Variovorax paradoxus: one gene and its partners. The protein of the gene in region 1 interacts with the protein of each later gene in a pairwise test. Links are inferred from orthologs where the notes say so. Each region holds a gene or a part of one and is shown in the gene's direction. Other genes may lie near its edges.

Evidence for each region.
Region 2: the proteins of GOQ09_RS12410 (region 1) and glnL interact in binary tests that used the Escherichia coli proteins (3 or more experiments, as listed by UniProt). The link is inferred for Variovorax paradoxus from one-to-one orthologs.
Region 3: the proteins of GOQ09_RS12410 (region 1) and GOQ09_RS12955 interact in binary tests that used the Escherichia coli proteins (3 or more experiments, as listed by UniProt). The link is inferred for Variovorax paradoxus from one-to-one orthologs.

Annotation. Positions count from the first base shown.
Region 1 is NZ_CP046622.1:2,672,682-2,676,390, forward strand. What follows is about bases 437-3,435. They hold GOQ09_RS12410 (P-II family nitrogen regulator), read left to right. Parts: upstream 437-1,766; coding sequence 1,767-2,105; downstream 2,106-3,435. Other genes in these bases: GOQ09_RS12405 (NAD+ synthase), read left to right, coding at 437-1,770; GOQ09_RS12415 (TIGR00730 family Rossman fold protein), read right to left, coding at 2,133-2,723; GOQ09_RS12420 (diacylglycerol kinase), read right to left, coding at 2,755-3,162; GOQ09_RS12425 (RDD family protein), read right to left, coding at 3,159-3,435. Also shown: GOQ09_RS12400 (GNAT family N-acetyltransferase), read right to left, coding at 1-47; more of GOQ09_RS12405, read left to right, coding at 67-436; more of GOQ09_RS12425, read right to left, coding at 3,436-3,623. UniProt on the Escherichia coli protein: P-II indirectly controls the transcription of the glutamine synthetase gene (glnA). P-II prevents NR-II-catalyzed conversion of NR-I to NR-I-phosphate, the transcriptional activator of GlnA. When P-II is uridylylated to P-II-UMP, these events are reversed.
Region 2 is NZ_CP046622.1:1,788,540-1,791,468, forward strand. It holds glnL (nitrogen regulation protein NR(II)), read left to right. Parts: upstream 1-889; coding sequence 890-1,969; downstream 1,970-2,929. Other genes in the region: glnA (type I glutamate--ammonia ligase), read left to right, coding at 1-210; GOQ09_RS08335 (hypothetical protein), read left to right, coding at 356-874; ntrC (nitrogen regulation protein NR(I)), read left to right, coding at 1,993-2,929.
Region 3 is NZ_CP046622.1:2,796,215-2,799,377, reverse strand. It holds GOQ09_RS12955 ([protein-PII] uridylyltransferase), read left to right. Parts: upstream 1-356; coding sequence 357-2,963; downstream 2,964-3,163. Other genes in the region: pgm (phosphoglucomutase (alpha-D-glucose-1,6-bisphosphate-dependent)), read left to right, coding at 3,048-3,163; map (type I methionyl aminopeptidase), read left to right, coding at 1-322.

The DNA of each region.
Region 1 (3,709 bases):
TTCAGGTCCGACAGCGATGCCATCACCCGAATGACATAATCGTTCAAGCCTTTTTCTTCCTTCCGTATGACGCTCAAGCTCGCCGTCGCGCAACTCAATTTTGTGGTGGGCGACCTCGCCGGCAACGCGAAAAAAATTGTGGATGCCGCGCAGCAAGCCTACGCAGAGGGTGCGCGTCTTCTGCTGACGCCCGAACTCTCGATCGCTGGTTATGCGGCAGAGGATCTTTTCCTGCGGCCCGCTTTTACCGAAGCTTGCGATGATGCCGTGAAAGGCATTGCCGCTGCGCTCGCCGGTCTCAAAGACATGGTCGTGGTGGTGGGGCATCCGACGGGCGGGAGCCTCCGCAGCCGCTCGGTGGCGGTGCAGATGCGCTACAACGCCGCCAGCGTGATCAGGGAAGGGCGCATTCTTGAAACCTACGCCAAGCGCGAGCTGCCCAACTACCAGGTGTTCGACGAACGCCGCTATTTCACGCCGGGCCAGGGCACCTGCGTGTTCGAGGCCGGAGGCGTCTCGGTGGGCCTGCTCATCTGCGAGGACGCCTGGTTCGACGAGCCGGCCGAGCTGGCCCGCGCGGCCGGCGCCGAAGTTTTGGCGGTCATCAATGCGTCGCCGTACCACGTCGGCAAGGAAGGCGAGCGCGTGGCGCGAATGGCCGACCGAGCCCGCGCGGTTGGGCTGCCGCTCGTCTACGCGCACCTGGTCGGCGGCCAGGACGAAGTGGTTTTCGACGGAGCCTCGTTCGCGCTGCAGGCCGACGGCGCCCTGGCTGCGCAGGCCGAGAGCTTCAAGGAGCGCCTGGTTTTCATGCAACTGGAGCGGCCCGCGCAAGGCGGCGCAGGCATCGGCTTCGTGGCCGAGCCGCAAGCAATCGCGCCGCCGCGCGATGCCGAAGCCCAGCTGTGGGATGCACTGGTACTGGGCGTGCGGGACTACATCGGCAAAAACGGCTTTCCGGGGGCCGTCCTGGGGCTCTCTGGCGGCATCGATTCGGCACTGGTGCTTGCCATTGCAGTCGATGCGCTCGGCAAGGACAAGGTACGCGCGGTCATGATGCCTTCGCCCTACACGGCAGACATCAGCTGGATCGACGCGCGCGAGATGGCCAGCCGCCTGGGCGTGCGCTATGACGAAATTTCAATCAAGCACACCTTCGAATCGTTCACGGGCGCGCTGGCCGAGGAGTTCGAGGGCCTGCCCGAAGACACCGCCGAAGAGAACATCCAGGCCCGCATCCGCGGCACGCTCCTGATGGCGCTGTCGAACAAGTTCGGCTCGATTGTTCTCACCACCGGCAACAAGAGCGAAATGGCCACGGGCTACTGCACGCTGTACGGCGACATGGCGGGCGGGTTCGCGGTCATCAAGGACCTGCTGAAGACCACCGTGTTTGCGCTGGCCCGCTGGCGCAATGCCCATGACCCGTACGGCACCGGCGCCTCGCCGATTCCCGAACGGATCATCACGCGGCCGCCCAGCGCCGAACTGCGGCCCGACCAGACCGATCAGGACAGCCTGCCGCCGTACGACATCCTCGACGGCATCCTGGCACGCTACATGCAGGACGATGAGGGCATCGACGAGATCATTGCGGCGGGCTACGAACGCGCGGTGGTCGAGCGAGTTGCGCGGCTCATCAAGATCAATGAATACAAACGGCGCCAGGCGCCAGTGGGCATCCGGGTCACCCATCGCAGCTTCGGCAAAGATTGGCGTTACCCTATCACCAGCAAATTCAACGAAACCGCCGGAGCGCAAAAACCATGAAGCAGATCACCGCCATCGTCAAACCCTTCAAGCTCGAGGACGTGCGCGAAGCGCTGGCCGAAGTGGGGGTAACCGGCCTCACGGTGACCGAAGTCAAGGGCTTCGGCCGCCAGAAGGGGCACACGGAGCTCTATCGTGGTGCGGAATACGTAGTCGACTTCCTGCCGAAGATGAAAGTCGAAGTGGTCGTCAACGAGGGCGACGTGGAACGCTGCATCGAGGCCATCGTCAACTCGGCCCGCACGGGCAAGATCGGCGACGGGAAGATCTTCGTCACCGAAGTAGAGCGTATCGTGCGTATCCGCACCGGCGAAGAGAACGAAAATGCCGTTTGAACGGCGCACCGCCGGCTTGGCCCGAGGCTAGAGGTTTTCAGCCAGGCGATCGCCGCGGGGATGCAGCGGCACCTGGGCGCGCAGTGCGGTGAGCAGTTCGGTGGGGTTGGTGCCCGTACGGATGAGCTCCATCTGCCACTCGCCCATGAAGCCCTCGCGCACGCTGTGGGCCAGGAAGCCCAGCAGGCCGTCGTAGTAGCCGGCCGTGTTCAGGATGCCGGTCGGCTTGTCGTGATAGCCGAGCTGGCGCCAGGTCCAGATCTCGAACAGTTCCTCAAAGGTGCCGATGCCGCCCGGAAGAGCGATGAAGGCGTCGGCGCGCTCGCCCATCATGGCCTTGCGTTCATGCATGGTGTCGACCACGTGGAGCTCGTCGCAAAGCGTGTTGGCCAGCTCCCGGTCGACCAGCGCCTTTGGAATGATGCCGACCACGCGGCCGCCGGCATTGCGAGTGGCCTCGGCCACGGTGCCCATCAGGCCGGTGCGCCCGCCGCCGTAGATGAGTTGGCCGCGGTGCTGGCCAATCCACTGGCCGACCGCTTCGGCCGCCTTGGAGAACTCAGGGCGCTCGCCAGGGCGCGAGCCGCAATACACACAGATCGAAAATTCAGGATTCATCCCGCCATCATGCCTCGTGCGGGGGGTGCTTTCATGACGCGAAGCGCTGCCACAACGCCGCCAGCCAGATGCCTCCGCACAACATGAGAGACAGCAGAACGGCGGCGCTTCCCATGTCCTTGGCGCGCTTGGAAAGGTCGTGCCATTCGGGGCCGATGCGGTCGATCGCGGCTTCGACCGCCGTGTTGAGCAGCTCGACGATCATGACCAGAATGGCACTCCCGGCGAGCAGGGCGACTTCGAGCCAGCTGCGGCCGAGCCAGAAGGCGGCCGGGATCATCACGATCGCCATGATGGCTTCCTGGCGGAAGGCCGGCTCTCTCCAGCCCGCGCGAAGGCCGTGCAGCGAAATCAGCGTGGCGTGCCACACGCGCTCGAAACCCTTGCGCGCCTTTTGCGGATTGACGGCGGGGTCGGGAAGCTTGGGCAGGGCACTCATCGGCGGCTCATCGGCTTGGAGGTTATGAGCCGTGTGCCGGCCCAGGCGTCATGCCAGAACTGGCGCTCGGGGTGAAAGCGAGCCAGCACGGCCCACACGGCAATCCAGCCGAACAGCAGGACCAGCGTTTCGACAACCGGCACGCCCAGCAACGGATGCAATGCCAGCGGCGGCAGCAGCCAGACCCAACTCAGCACGTAGCGCAAGAAGGCCCGCGGCTGGGTGACGGGGCGGCCTTGCTTGTCCACGATCCGAATGTTCCAGGTTTTCATGCCCAGTGTCTGGCCCTTGGACCAGAACCAGACGAAGTACACGCCGAACACCACGAAGAGATAGGCCAGCAGCAGCGGGCGGCGCGTGTCGTCCATGGCGTTGCGCATCTGGCTCAGAGCGCTGAACAGCCAGGCCGACATCATGGCCACGGCGAACAGCAGCATGCCTTCGTAGAGCCAGCATGCCATTCGCCTCCACAGGCCTGGCACTATCGAAAGAGGAGCGCTGGTCGACGAGTCTGCGGGAGAGGATGAGGAATTCGATTCCGAAACTT
Region 2 (2,929 bases), 880 kb from region 1 along the record:
CCGCCGGAAGAAGACGCGCTGATCCCGACCGTGTGCCACAGCCTCGACCAGGCGCTGGAATACCTCGACAAGGACCGTGCGTTCCTGACCAAGGGCGGCGTGTTCACCGATGCCTACATCGACGCGTACATCGAACTGAAGATGCAGGAAGTCACGCGCTTCCGCATGGCGACCCATCCGGTCGAGTTCGACATGTACTACTCGCTCTAAATCGGCGGGCGCAAGCCCCTCTGACGGGTAAGTAAGACAGAAAGGACGGCTACGGCCGTCCTTTTTGCTTGGCACGGAACATCTTGTCACCGATGGAGTCGAATTGCAGGAAAATGCGCCTTTGTCGCGCCATCCACCGATTCACATGAAGACTGCTTCTCTCATTTTTCTGGCTGGTTCATTGTTGGCCGTCGCCGTGCCTGCCTCGTCGCAGGAGCGCGTGTGGCGCTGCGGCAATGAATACACCAACAACTCGACCATTGCGCAGCAAAAAGGCTGCAAGGTCATGGAAGGCGGCAACGTCACCGTCGTGCAGGGATCCGGCATGCCGGCTCCGGCCGCCAGGTCCTCGGGCGGCGGCGGTGGCTCGTCCGCCGCGCGTGCGCCGGCCGGCAGCCCGCGCGTGGAAGGCGTCGACCAGCGCGCCCGCGACGGCGAAGCCCGTTCGGTGCTCGAGTCCGAGCTCAAGAAAGCCGAAGCTCGCCAGGCCGAGCTTCAAAAGGAATACAACAACGGCGAGCCCGAGAAGCAGGGCAGTGAAGGCCGCAACTACCAGAAGTACCTCGATCGCGTGGCTGAAATGAAGGCCGAACTCGCGCGCAACGAGAGCGACATCGCAGGCATTCGCCGCGAACTCGGCCGCCTGCCAGCCAAGCAGCAGTAAACAGCAGGACATTCAATGGCATTTGGGAAGAAGGCGGCCGGCGCCAATCCGCGCTTTCAGTCCTTCGACCTGCTCTCCACGCTCATCGCAGTGGTCAGCACCAACGGTTCGGTGCTGTTTGCCAATGCGGCCCTCGAAGACGCGCTGGGCACGTCGCGCCGCACGCTCGAAGGCTCTCAGTTCGGGGCCTGCTTTCATGAGCCGCATGTGCTGCGCACCGCCATCGACGGCGCCCGCAGCAACGACTTTGCCACGCTGCGCTACGAAGCCTTCTTGCGCCGCGTCAATCATGAGTTGATGCCGGTGCAGGTCACGCTCGCGCAGGGCGACAAGTCGGGCGAACTCGTCATCGAGATGTCGCCGCTCGAGCAGCAGGTGCGCCAGGACCGCGAAGAGCGCCTGCTCGACCAGGCGCAGGCCAACAAGGAACTCATCCGCAACCTCGCGCATGAAATCAAGAACCCGCTGGGCGGCATTCGCGGCGCGGCGCAGCTGCTGCAGATGGAGGTCGAGTCGCGCGACCTCATCGAATACACGCAAGTCATCATCCATGAAGCCGACCGGCTGCAAACGCTCGTCGACCGCCTGCTGGCGCCGCACCGTCGCCCGCACGTGGTGGGCGACGTCAACATCCACGAGGTGTGCGAGCGCGTGCGCTCGGTCATTCTTGCGGAGTTTCCGCGCGACCTGCACATCGAGCGCGACTTCGACGTCTCGATTCCCGAGTTTCGCGGCGACCGCGAACAACTCATCCAGGCCACGCTCAACATCGTGCACAACGCGGCGCAGGCCCTTGCCGAGCGCCGCGCAGCGGGAGACGCGCAGATCACTTTCAAGACGCGCATCGCCCGACAGGTCATATTCAACAAGCAGTGGTATCGATTGGCACTGGAATTGCATGTCATCGACAACGGACCGGGTGTGCCGGACACGATCAAGGACCGCATCTTCTATCCGCTCGTATCGGGAAGAGAAGGCGGGACAGGGCTTGGATTGACGCTCGCACAAACTTTTGTGCAACAGCATCACGGCGTGATCGAGTGCGACAGCGTCCCGGGCCGAACCGATTTCAAGATACTGATTCCGCTGCCCTAGCAGCCACGGCAACAAGGAGATGCATGAAGCCGATCTGGATAGTTGATGACGACCAATCGATCCGCTTCGTGCTGGAGAAGGCCTTGTTGCGCGAAGACCTGCCCACGCGCAGCTTCACCAACACGCGCGAGGTGCTGGCCGCCCTCGAACTCGCCGCCGACGACGAACAGCAGGGCCCCCAGGTCCTAGTGAGCGACATCCGCATGCCCGGCGGCTCCGGGCTCGACCTGCTCGACAAGATCAAGGCCAAGCACCCCGGCCTGCCCGTCATCATCATGACGGCATTCTCCGACCTCGACAGCGCCGTTTCGGCCTTCCAGGGCGGCGCCTTCGAATACCTGCCCAAGCCCTTCGACCTGCCGCGCGCCGTCGAGCTGATCCGCCGTGCCGTCGACGAAAGCCAGCGCGAGGAAGTGGCCGAAGAGCGCATGGTCGCCGCGCCCGAAATGCTGGGCCAGGCGCCCGCCATGCAGGACGTGTTCCGCGCCATTGGCCGGCTTTCGCAGAGCAACGTCACGGTGCTCATCACCGGCGAATCGGGTTCGGGCAAGGAACTGGTGGCGCGTGCGCTGCACAAGCATTCGCCGCGCGCCAACGGCCCCTTCGTGGCGATCAACACCGCGGCCATTCCCAAGGACCTGCTCGAGAGCGAACTCTTCGGCCACGAGCGCGGCGCTTTCACCGGCGCGCAAACCATGCGGCGCGGCCGCTTCGAACAGGCCGAGGGCGGCACGCTCTTTCTCGACGAAATCGGCGACATGCCCTTCGACCTGCAGACGCGCCTGCTGCGCGTTCTGAGCGACGGCCATTTCTACCGCGTGGGCGGCCACAACTCCGTGAAGGCCAATGTGCGCGTGATTGCGGCCACGCACCAGGACCTGGAGCAGCGCGTCAAGCTGGGGGGCTTCCGCGAAGACTTGTTCCACCGCCTCAATGTGATTCGCCTGCGCCTGCCCGCGC
Region 3 (3,163 bases), 120 kb from region 1 along the record:
GCGCGAGTTCTGCGGCCACGGCGTGGGCCAGCGATTCCACGAAGAACCGCAGGTGCTGCACTACGGCCGCCCCGGCACGCTCGAAGAACTCAAGCCCGGCATGATCTTCACCATCGAACCGATGATCAATGCCGGCAAGCGCGACGTGAAGGAAGACTTCAAGGGCGGCCAATACGACGGCTGGACCATCGTCACGCGCGACCATTCGCTCTCGGCGCAATGGGAGCACACGGTGCTGGTCACCGAAACGGGCTACGAGGTGCTCACGCTGTCCGAAGGCAGCCCGCCCCTGCCCTCCTTCGTCACTTCCACGAAAACGTGAGCCGCGCGAGCGGCGCACGGCCCCGGACAAAGCCGTGATCGAACCAGCCAAGATCGACGTGGCAACGCTGCGCGAAGCCTATCGCGCAAAGAAACTCGCGCTCTTCGAAACCTTGCGTTTCGCGCGCGCACCCACGCGCAGCGTGCATACGGTGCTGAGGCAGCTGTCGGCGCTGGCCGACCAGACCTTGTGCGCGCTTTGGCGCGAGGCCGACTTTGGCGATTCGCTTGCGCTGGCGGCCGTGGGCGGCTTTGGCCGCGGCGAGCTGTTTCCGTATTCCGACGTCGACGTGCTGTTGCTGCTGCCACCCGAAGGCCACGCGAGCGGCATCGATCCGGCGCGCATCGAGGCCTTCATCGGGCATTGCTGGGACGCGGGGCTGGAGATCGGCTCAAGCGTGCGCACGGTCGAGGAATGCCTGGCCGAGGCAGAAAAAGACGTCACCGTGCAGACCTCGCTGCTCGAGGCACGGCTGATCGCGGGCAACAAGAAGCTCTTTGTCGGCTTTCGCCGCCGCTTCACCCGCGCCATCGATCCGCAGGCCTTCTTCGTGGCCAAGTCGCAAGAAATGCGGCACCGCCACCAGAAGTTCGACAACACGCCGTACGCGCTCGAACCCAACTGCAAGGAATCGCCGGGCGGCCTGCGCGATCTGCAAACCATTCTCTGGATGACCAAGGCCGCCGGCTACGGCAGCCGCTGGGACGACCTGGCAAAGAACGGGCTTGCAACGCCGTTCGAGGCGCAGCAGATCAAGCGCAACGAGGCGCTGCTCTCGCTGATTCGCGCGCGGCTGCACGTGATTGCCAACCGCCGCGAAGACCGGCTGGTGTTCGACCTGCAAACCGCCGTGGCCGCGAGCTTTGGCTACGAGAGTGAATCGCAGCGCAAGTCGAGCGAAGCGCTGATGCGGCGCTACTACTGGGCGGCCAAGGCGGTCACTCAGCTCAACCAGATTTTGCTGCTCAACATTTCGGAGCGGCTGCAGCCCAGCGACGAACAGCACACGTCGATCAACGAGCGCTTCTACGAACGCGCCGGCCTGATCGAGATTGCAAGCGAGGACCTGTACGAGCGCGAACCGCGCGCCATTCTCGAGACCTTCCTGCTCTACCAGAAGACCATCGGCGTGAAGGGCCTGTCGGCGCGCACGCTGCGCGCGCTCTACAACGCGCGGCATGTCATGGACAGCAAGTTCCGGAACGACCCGGCCAATCACGAGACGTTCATGCGCATCCTGCTGCAGCCGTACGGCATCACGCATGCGTTCAGGCTGATGAACCAGACCTCGGTGCTGGGGCGCTACCTGCGGGTGTTCCGCAGCATCGTGGGGCAGATGCAGCACGACCTGTTCCACGTGTACACGGTGGACCAGCACATCTTGATGGTGCTGCGCAACGTGCGGCGCTTCTTCATTGCCGAGCACGCGCACGAATACCCGTTCTGCTCGCAGCTTGCGGCCGGCTGGGACAAGCCGTGGATTCTTTACGTGGCCGCGCTGTTCCACGACATTGCCAAGGGCCGCGGCGGCGACCATTCCACGCTCGGCGCGCGCGACGTGCAGCGCTTCTGCAAGCAGCACGGCATTGCGCGCGAAGACGCCAAGCTCATCGAATTCCTGGTGGCCGAACACCTGGTGATGAGCCAGGTCGCGCAAAAGCAGGACCTGAGCGACCCGGAAGTGATCGGCGCCTTTGCCAAGCGCGTGGGCAACGAGCGCTATCTCACAGCCCTTTATCTGCTCACCATTGCCGATATTCGCGGCACGTCGCCGCGCGTGTGGAATGCATGGAAGGGCAAACTGCTCGAAGACCTTTACCGCTACACCCTGCGCGCGCTGGGCGGCCGCATGCCCGACCCGGACGCAGAAGTGGAGTCGCGCAAGCGCGAGGCGCTGGTGCAGCTTGCGTTGCATGCACAGCGCTTCGAAGCGCACAAGGCGCTGTGGGACACGCTCGACGTCGGCTACTTCATGCGCCACGAGGCCAGCGAAATCGCCTGGCATGCCAAGCAGCTTTCGCGCTTCGTGCCGCCGCCCAACGTGCCGGTCGATCCCAAGGCGCCGCCCATCGTGCGCGCGCGCCTTTCGCCAGTGGGCGAAGGGCTGCAGGTGGTGGTGTACACGCCCGACCAGCCTGACCTGTTCGCGCGCATCTGCGGCTATTTCGACCAGTCGTCGTTCAGCATTCTTGACGCGAAAGTACACACCACCAGCAACGGCTACGGCCTCGATACCTTCCAGGTTGTAACTACTTTCCTGCCCGACCATTACCGCGACCTCATCAGCATGGTCGAGCTGGGCCTTGCCCAAACGCTCACCGAGGCCGGTCCCCTGCCCTCGCCCAGCGTGGGCAGGGTGTCGCGCCGGGTGCGCAGCTTCCCCATCAAGCCGCGCATCAGCCTGCTGCCCGACGACAAGGCGCAGCGCTGGCTGCTCAACATCTCTGCCAGCGACCGCGCGGGGCTGCTGTATTCGGTGGCGCGGGTGCTTGCACGGCATCACCTCAATCTGCAACTCGCCAAGGTCACCACGCTCGGCGAGCGCGTGGAAGACACGTTCCTCATCAGCGGCCCCGAGCTGCAGGGACAGAAGACGCAACTGGCCATCGAGACGGAGCTGATGGAGGCCCTGGCCTCCTGAGGCGCTTTCCGCTTGTTTCGTTCGCAGGCGCATCCTGCGGCATGATGTTGCCGACTTGATTCAACTCGAACGGCAACACTCGACATGAGCCAAAAGACCAACCCTCTCGCGGGCCAGCCCGCACCGCTGGACCTGCTCGTCAACATCCCGCGCCTCATCTCGGCCTACTACACGGGCCGGCCCGATCCTTCCGTGCCAGC